Regions from separate parts of the Stenotrophomonas sp. Steno-C17 genome, predicted to be linked through region 2. Evidence: riboswitches for the same ligand, from Rfam matches in the RefSeq annotation. Region 2 holds a riboswitch; the other holds the start of a gene.
The links. Region 2 has a riboswitch for cobalamin ahead of AC06FA_RS10675 (epoxyqueuosine reductase QueH). Riboswitches for the same ligand answer to the same signal wherever they lie in the genome.

Region 1: linked by a shared signal. The riboswitch ahead of btuB (TonB-dependent vitamin B12 receptor) and the one ahead of AC06FA_RS10675 (epoxyqueuosine reductase QueH) in region 2 are both predicted to bind cobalamin.

The regions. Positions count from the first base shown of each region.
Region 1 is NZ_JBWJPD010000006.1:173,336-176,734, reverse strand. Features, by position in the region: gene AC06FA_RS07920 (histidine phosphatase family protein) at 51-629, opposite strand; cobalamin riboswitch at 808-1,030, shown strand; gene btuB (TonB-dependent vitamin B12 receptor) at 1,148-2,989, shown strand; gene gph (phosphoglycolate phosphatase) at 3,042-3,399, opposite strand, start outside.
Region 2 is NZ_JBWJPD010000010.1:30,776-34,174, reverse strand. Features, by position in the region: gene AC06FA_RS10680 (nicotinate phosphoribosyltransferase) at 1-1,282, shown strand, start outside; cobalamin riboswitch at 1,385-1,578, shown strand; gene AC06FA_RS10675 (epoxyqueuosine reductase QueH) at 1,737-2,408, shown strand; gene pncA (bifunctional nicotinamidase/pyrazinamidase) at 2,465-3,091, shown strand; gene purU (formyltetrahydrofolate deformylase) at 3,177-3,399, opposite strand, start outside.

The sequences.
Region 1 (3,399 bases), on a different contig from region 2:
GCGTGGCCCGGTATTCGTCGGGTAGCGCCGGGCCATGCCCGGCGACGCACTCAGGGCTGCTGCAGTTCCAGCAGTTCGCCCACCAACCCCACTTCACCGCGCTCGACCCACACCCGCAGACGCGTGCCGTGGTCGATGCGCAGGGCCCAGCACAGCGAAAGCGGCAGGCCACAGACCAGCGACAGCACCATGCGCAGCGGGCCGCCATGGCTGACCACCACGGTGGGCACGGCGTCCTCTTCGTCCAGAAGGCGGTCCAGCGCGCGCGCGATGCGGCGCTCGAAATGCCCCCAACTTTCGCCGTGCGGCGGCGGGAACGCATGCGGGTCGGCATGGAACGCGGCCAGCGCGTCTTCGGGCAGATCAAACAGGCTCTGCCCATCCCAGTCGCCGAAATCCAGCTCTTCCCATTCCTCGTCGGCGTCCACGTCCAGCCCGCGCGGGGTGGCCAGGGCCATCGCGGTGTGCAGCGAACGCAGCCGCGGCGAACTGATCACCCGCTGCCATTCCTGCGCGGCGTAGGCATCGACCAGTTCCTGCGGCAGACGGGCCAGCTGCGGCGGATCGCTGCGGCCATCGAGGAATTCATCGCGCCCATTGGCAGCGTGGCGGACCAGATCGAGGATCATGCGCGCGTCCTGGGCAGGCAACGCGGGAACTGCGGGAAACAGCGGGACATCGGCAACGGCACCACGGGAGCGAGGGGATATTCTACGGGTACGGGAAATGCAGTCGAGCAAGCTCGACTCTACGGGGGCGCAAAGGCAGTCGAGCAAGCTCGACTCTACGCGTTGGCGGGGATGGCGTAGACTGCGCGCACTTCCAGGTGACCTGCGGCCTTGGCCGGCAGGTTGAAACGGGAAGCCGGTGACGCGTGGCAACACGCCAGGCCGGCGCTGCCCCCGCAACGGTAAGCACGTCAGTTCCAGGCAACACGCCACTGTGCCGCGCGCACGGGAAGGCGCCTGGGCGATGGCCTTGGTGCCATCAGGCGGCAAGCCCGGAGACCGGCCCGGAAGCCTCAGGTCGCGATGCGGTGGGCATGGCGCTGGATGACTGCAGCACGGGCTGCGGCATCGGCGCGTGCCTGCCCTCGTGGCTCCTCCCCTTCGCCGCGCGGGCGTGCGCGGCACCCGGAGTTCCCCCGATGAAGCTGCAGTCCCGATTGCTGTCCCTGGCCGTGCTGGCCGCCCTGCCCGCGCTGGCGCTGGCCGATGAAGCCGCCGATGCGCTCGACCCCATCCTGGTCACCGCCACCCGCACCCCGATCGCCCTGCAGGACAGCATCGCACCGGCGCAGGTGATCGACCGCGAACAGATCGAAACCAGCCAGGCGACCTCGCTGCAGGAACTGCTGGCTGGCCGCGCCGGCATCAACCTGACCAACGCTGGCGGCCTGGGCAAGCAGACCTCGCTGTTCCTGCGCGGCACCAATTCCTCGCACACCGTGGTGCTGGTCGACGGCGTGCGCATCAACAGCGCCGACCTGAACCTGGCCATGTTTCAGGACCTGCCGCTGGCGCAGATCGAACGCATCGAGATCGTGCGCGGCCCGCAGTCCAGCCTGTACGGCGCTGACGCCATCGGTGGCGTGATCCAGATCTTCACCCGTCGCAATGCCGGCAGCTTCGCCCCGCATTTCCAGCTGGGCGGTGGCAGCAATGGCCTGCGCCAGGCCAGCGGCGGCATCGGCGGCAGCGGTGAGAACGGCTGGTTCGGCGCCGATATTGCCTACCAGCACAGCGATGGCATCGATGCCTGCCGCGGTTCGGCCACCCTGTTCACCGGCTGCTTTGCCGATGAACCCGATCGCGATGGCTACCGCAATCTGTCCAAGAGCCTGCGCGGTGGCTACAGCTTCAACGATCAGTGGACCGTGGAAGGCAGCGCACTGCGCGCTGACGGCCAGAACCACTACGACGGCTACTACAACTATTCGGAAACCCGCCAGCAGGTGCTGGCCGGCAAGCTGCGCTACACCCCGTCCGAACGCCTGGCGTTGACCGCCAATGTCGGCCGCAGCGACAACGAGTCGGACAACTTCGGTGACTTCGGTGTCCGTGGCAGCGCGCAGACGCACCGCGACAGTGCATCACTGCAGGCCGACATCGGCGTGGCCGACGGCCAACTGCTCAGCACCGGCGTGGACTGGAGCCAGGACAACCTGGACGGCAGCAGCGCCGGTTACCTGGTGGACAGCCGCCGCAACACCGGCGTGTTCGTGCAGTACCAGGCCCGCTTCGGCCGCCACCAGCTGCAGGCCAGCGCGCGCAACGACGACAACCAGCAGTTCGGCAACCATGCCACCGGCAGCCTGGGCTGGGCGATGGAACTGGGCCACGGGCTGCGCGTGAATGCCAGCTATGGCACCGCGTTCAAGGCGCCGACCTTCAGCGATCTGTATGACCCGTGGAGCGGCGTGCCGACGCTGGACCCGGAAGAATCCAAGAGCGCCAACATCGGTGTTTCCCAGCACGGCCAGGGCTGGCACTGGGGCCTGGATGTGTATGAAACGCGCATCGACGATCTGATCACCTACGACGCGGCCACCTTCATGATGCAGCAGGTGGAAAAGGCGCGCATCCGCGGTGCGGAACTGACCGGCGGCGCGGTGTTGGCCGGCTTCGACATCAATGCGCAGCTCAGCTTCACCGACCCGCGCAACCGCACCGCAGGCAGCGGCCAGTACGACAACTGGCTGGCGCGCCGCGCGCAGCAGACCGCCCGCCTGGACGTGGACCGCCGCTTCGGTGATTTCCGCGCCGGTGTGACCGTACAGGGCGCCGGCAAGCGCTTCGACGATGCCGACAACGCGGTGAAGGTGGGCGGCTATGGCCTGCTGGACCTGCGTGCCGAGTACGCGCTCACCCCGGCGTGGTCGGTGCTGGCGCGCGTGGCCAATGTGTTCGACCGCCAGTACGAGACCATTGCCTGGCTCAACCAGCCGGGCCGCGAGTACCAGCTGAGCGTGCGTTACCAGCCGAAGTGATCGGTTGATGCGCGCGCGGTAGCGCCGGGCCACGCCCGGCGCTATCGATGCATCACGCCGTCGGCAGGTCGGCGGCCAGCCCCGGCAGATCGCGCAGGTCGTCGATCACGGCCACGGCCTGTGCGGTGTCCAGATCCAGGCCGCGCGGGTAGCCGTAGCGCACCAGCGCGATCGGCATGCCAGCATCCTGCGCGGCGCGGTAGTCGGTGAGCGAATCGCCCACCATCAGACACTGCGCCACCGGCAGATTGAAGTGCGCGGCAATGTGCCGCAGCGGTTCACCGCTGGGCTTGCGCTGCGGCAGCGAATCGCCGCCCAGCAGCAGGGCAAATGCATCGCGGATGCCCAGGTGCTGCAGCAGCGGCGGCACCAGCGCGGCCGGCTTGTTGGTGCAGATCGCCAGCGGCACG
Region 2 (3,399 bases):
GGTGTTCTTCGGCCTGCAGGCGATCCTCAAGGACGCCCTGGCACGTCCGGTCACCCACGCCGACATCGACGACGCCGCCGCGGTGTTCGCCGCGCATGGCGAACCGTTCAACGAAACCGGCTGGCGCGACATCGTCGACCGCCTTGGCGGCTTCCTGCCGGTGCGTATCCGCGCGGTGCCCGAGGGCAGCGTGGTACCCACGCACCAGGCGCTGATGACCATCGAATCGACCGACCCGGCCGCGTTCTGGGTGCCTTCCTACCTGGAAACCCTGCTGCTGCGCGTGTGGTACCCGGTCACCGTGGCCACCATCAGCTGGCACGCGCGGCAGACCATCAGCGGCTTCCTGCAGCAGACCAGCGATGACCCGCAGGGGCAGCTGCCGTTCAAGCTGCACGACTTCGGCGCGCGCGGTGTGTCGAGCCTGCAATCGGCCGCGCTGGGCGGTGCCGCGCACCTGGTCAACTTCCTCGGCACCGACACCGTCTCGGCGCTGTGCCTGGCCCGCGCGCACTACCACGCGCCGATGGCCGGCTATTCGATTCCCGCTGCCGAGCACAGCACCATCACCAGCTGGGGCCGCGATCGCGAGGTCGAGGCCTACCGCAACATGCTGCGCCAGTTCGGCAGACCCGGCGCGATCGTGGCGGTGGTGTCGGACAGCTATGACATCTACCACGCCATCAGCGAACACTGGGGCACCACCCTGCGCGATGAAGTGATCGCCTCGGGCGCGACCCTGGTCATCCGCCCCGATTCGGGCGACCCGGTGGAGGTGGTGGCCGAGAGCCTGCGCCGCCTGGATGAGGCCTTTGGCCACACGATCAACGGCAAGGGCTACCGCGTGCTCAACCACGTGCGGGTGATCCAGGGCGATGGCATCAACCCGGACACGATCCGCGCCATCCTGCTGCGCATCACCGGCGACGGCTACGCCGCAGACAACGTGGCCTTCGGCATGGGCGGCGCCCTGCTGCAGCGGCTGGACCGCGATACGCAGAAGTTCGCGCTGAAGTGCTCGGCCGCGCGGGTGGACGGAGAATGGATCGACGTCTACAAGGACCCGATCACCGATGCGGGCAAGGCCAGCAAGCGCGGCCGCATGCGCCTGCTGCGGCACCTGGATGACGGCAGCCTGCATACGGTGGCATTGCCTCCCAGCGGTGACGAAACGCTGCCGGCCGGCTTCGAGGACGCGATGGTGACCGTGTGGGAGAACGGCCGCCTGCTGTGCGACCAGCGGCTGGACGACATCCGCGCGCGGGCGGCGGCGGGACGCTGAAGGTGCATAGCGACCGGGGTCAGAGCCCGTTGCAGCGCAACGGACTCTGACCCCAACCCCCTTGACCCGCGCCGCCAACGCGTCCACCGTGGGCGCGCCGAAGGTATCCCTCCAGGCGTTCACGCGCAGGGAGGGATTTAAACGGGAATCCGGTGAAGGCGCCTGGCGCGCCCATTCCGGAGCTGCCCCGCAGCGGTGAATGGAAACGAAGCCTGCCAAGAGCACTGGGCGCATGCCTGGGAAGCGGCAGGGAGTAGGTGGGCTGCGGCCCGTGTCCATCAGCCCGAATACCGGCCCCGGCCGGGGGACACGACCGTCCCCTGACTCGACCTGGACTCTCCGCGGGGAGGGTGCCGGGGCCATCGTCGTCCTGCGCGTGCGGGCGGTGTGGCCGCGTGCGTCCTGTTCACGGTGTCCGGCCCGATCCGTTCCCCACGCTGCCACGCACCCGACGATGACCGAGCTCCAACGCCCCACCCTGACCCTGCCCGCCGACGGCAAGCGCCTGCTGCTGCATTCCTGCTGTGCCCCCTGTTCGGGTGAAGTGATGGAGGCGATCACCGCCTCCGGGATCGACTACGCGATCTTTTTCTACAACCCGAACATCCACCCGGTGAAGGAGTACGAGCTGCGCAAGCAGGAGAACATCCGTTTCGCCGAGCAGCACGGCATTCCGTTCATCGACTGCGACTACGACACCGACAACTGGTTCAGCCGCGCCCGTGGCATGGAAAACGAGCCCGAGCGCGGTATCCGCTGCACCATGTGTTTCGACATGCGCTTTGAACGCACGGCGCTGTACGCACACGAGCACGGCTACGACACCATCAGTTCGTCGCTGGGCATTTCGCGCTGGAAGAACATGGCGCAGATCAATGACTGCGGCATCCGCGCTGCGTCGCGCTACGAAGGCCTGCAGTATTGGGACTACAACTGGCGCAAGGGCGGCGGCGCCAGCCGCATGGTCGAGATCAGCAAGCGCGAGCAGTTTTACCAGCAGGAATACTGCGGCTGCGTGTACTCGCTGCGCGATGCCAACCGCCACCGCCGCGAAACCGGCCGCGAGCGCATCAAGATCGGCCTGCTCTATTACGGGCAGGATGCGGAACCGGCCAAGGGCGATTGACGTGCACGCACGGGGCGGCCACGCTGGTCGCCCCCTTCTGTTGTAGTGGATCTGCCATGACCGCCCTGCCCGCCGATGTCGCCCTGCTGGTGATCGACCTGCAGCCGGACTTCATGCCTGGCGGCGCGCTGGCCTGCGCCGACGGCGATGCGCTGGTGGCGCCGATTTCTGGACTGCTGGCACAGCGCCGCTACCGCACGGTGGTGGCCACCCAGGACTGGCACCCGGCGGGGCACGCCTCATTCGCCAGCCAGCACCCGGGCACGCGTCCGTTCGAGACCATCCTGCTGCACGCGCAGCCGCAGACCCTGTGGCCCGACCACTGCGTGCAGGGCAGCGACGGCGCCGCGCTGCACCCGGGCGTGGACTGGAACGTGGCCGACCTGATCCTGCGCAAGGGCACCCGGCCGCAGGTGGATTCGTACAGCGCCTTCCGCGAGAACCACGGCCCGGACGGCGACCGCCCGGCCACCGGGCTGGCCGGCTGGCTGCATGAGCGGCGCATCCGCGAAGTGCACGTGTGCGGCCTGGCGCGCGACTACTGCGTGTTGTGGAGCGCGCAGGATGCGGCCAAGGCCGGATTCCGGGTGAAGTTCCTGTGGGAGCTGACCCAGCCGGTGACCGATGCCAACGACGCGATGGTGCGCGAGGCGTTGGCCAAGGCGGGCATTGCGATCATCTGACGCGCGACCGCCGGGCATGGCCCGGCGCTACCCAAGGTTATGGTTGGTAGCGCCGGGCCATGCCCGGCGGCCACGCCCCCCGCTGTCAGCGGAACACCACCGTGCGGTGCCCGTTGAGCAGGATGCGGTGCTCGACATGCCGGCGCACGGCGCGCGCCAGCACCTGCGATTCGGTATCGCTGCCCAGCCGCACCAGGTCGCGCGGGGTCATGGCGTGGTCCACGCGGGCCACGTCCTGTTCGATGATCGGGCCTTCGTCCAGGTCTTCGGTCACGTAGTGCGCGGTGGCGCCGATGATCTTGACCCCG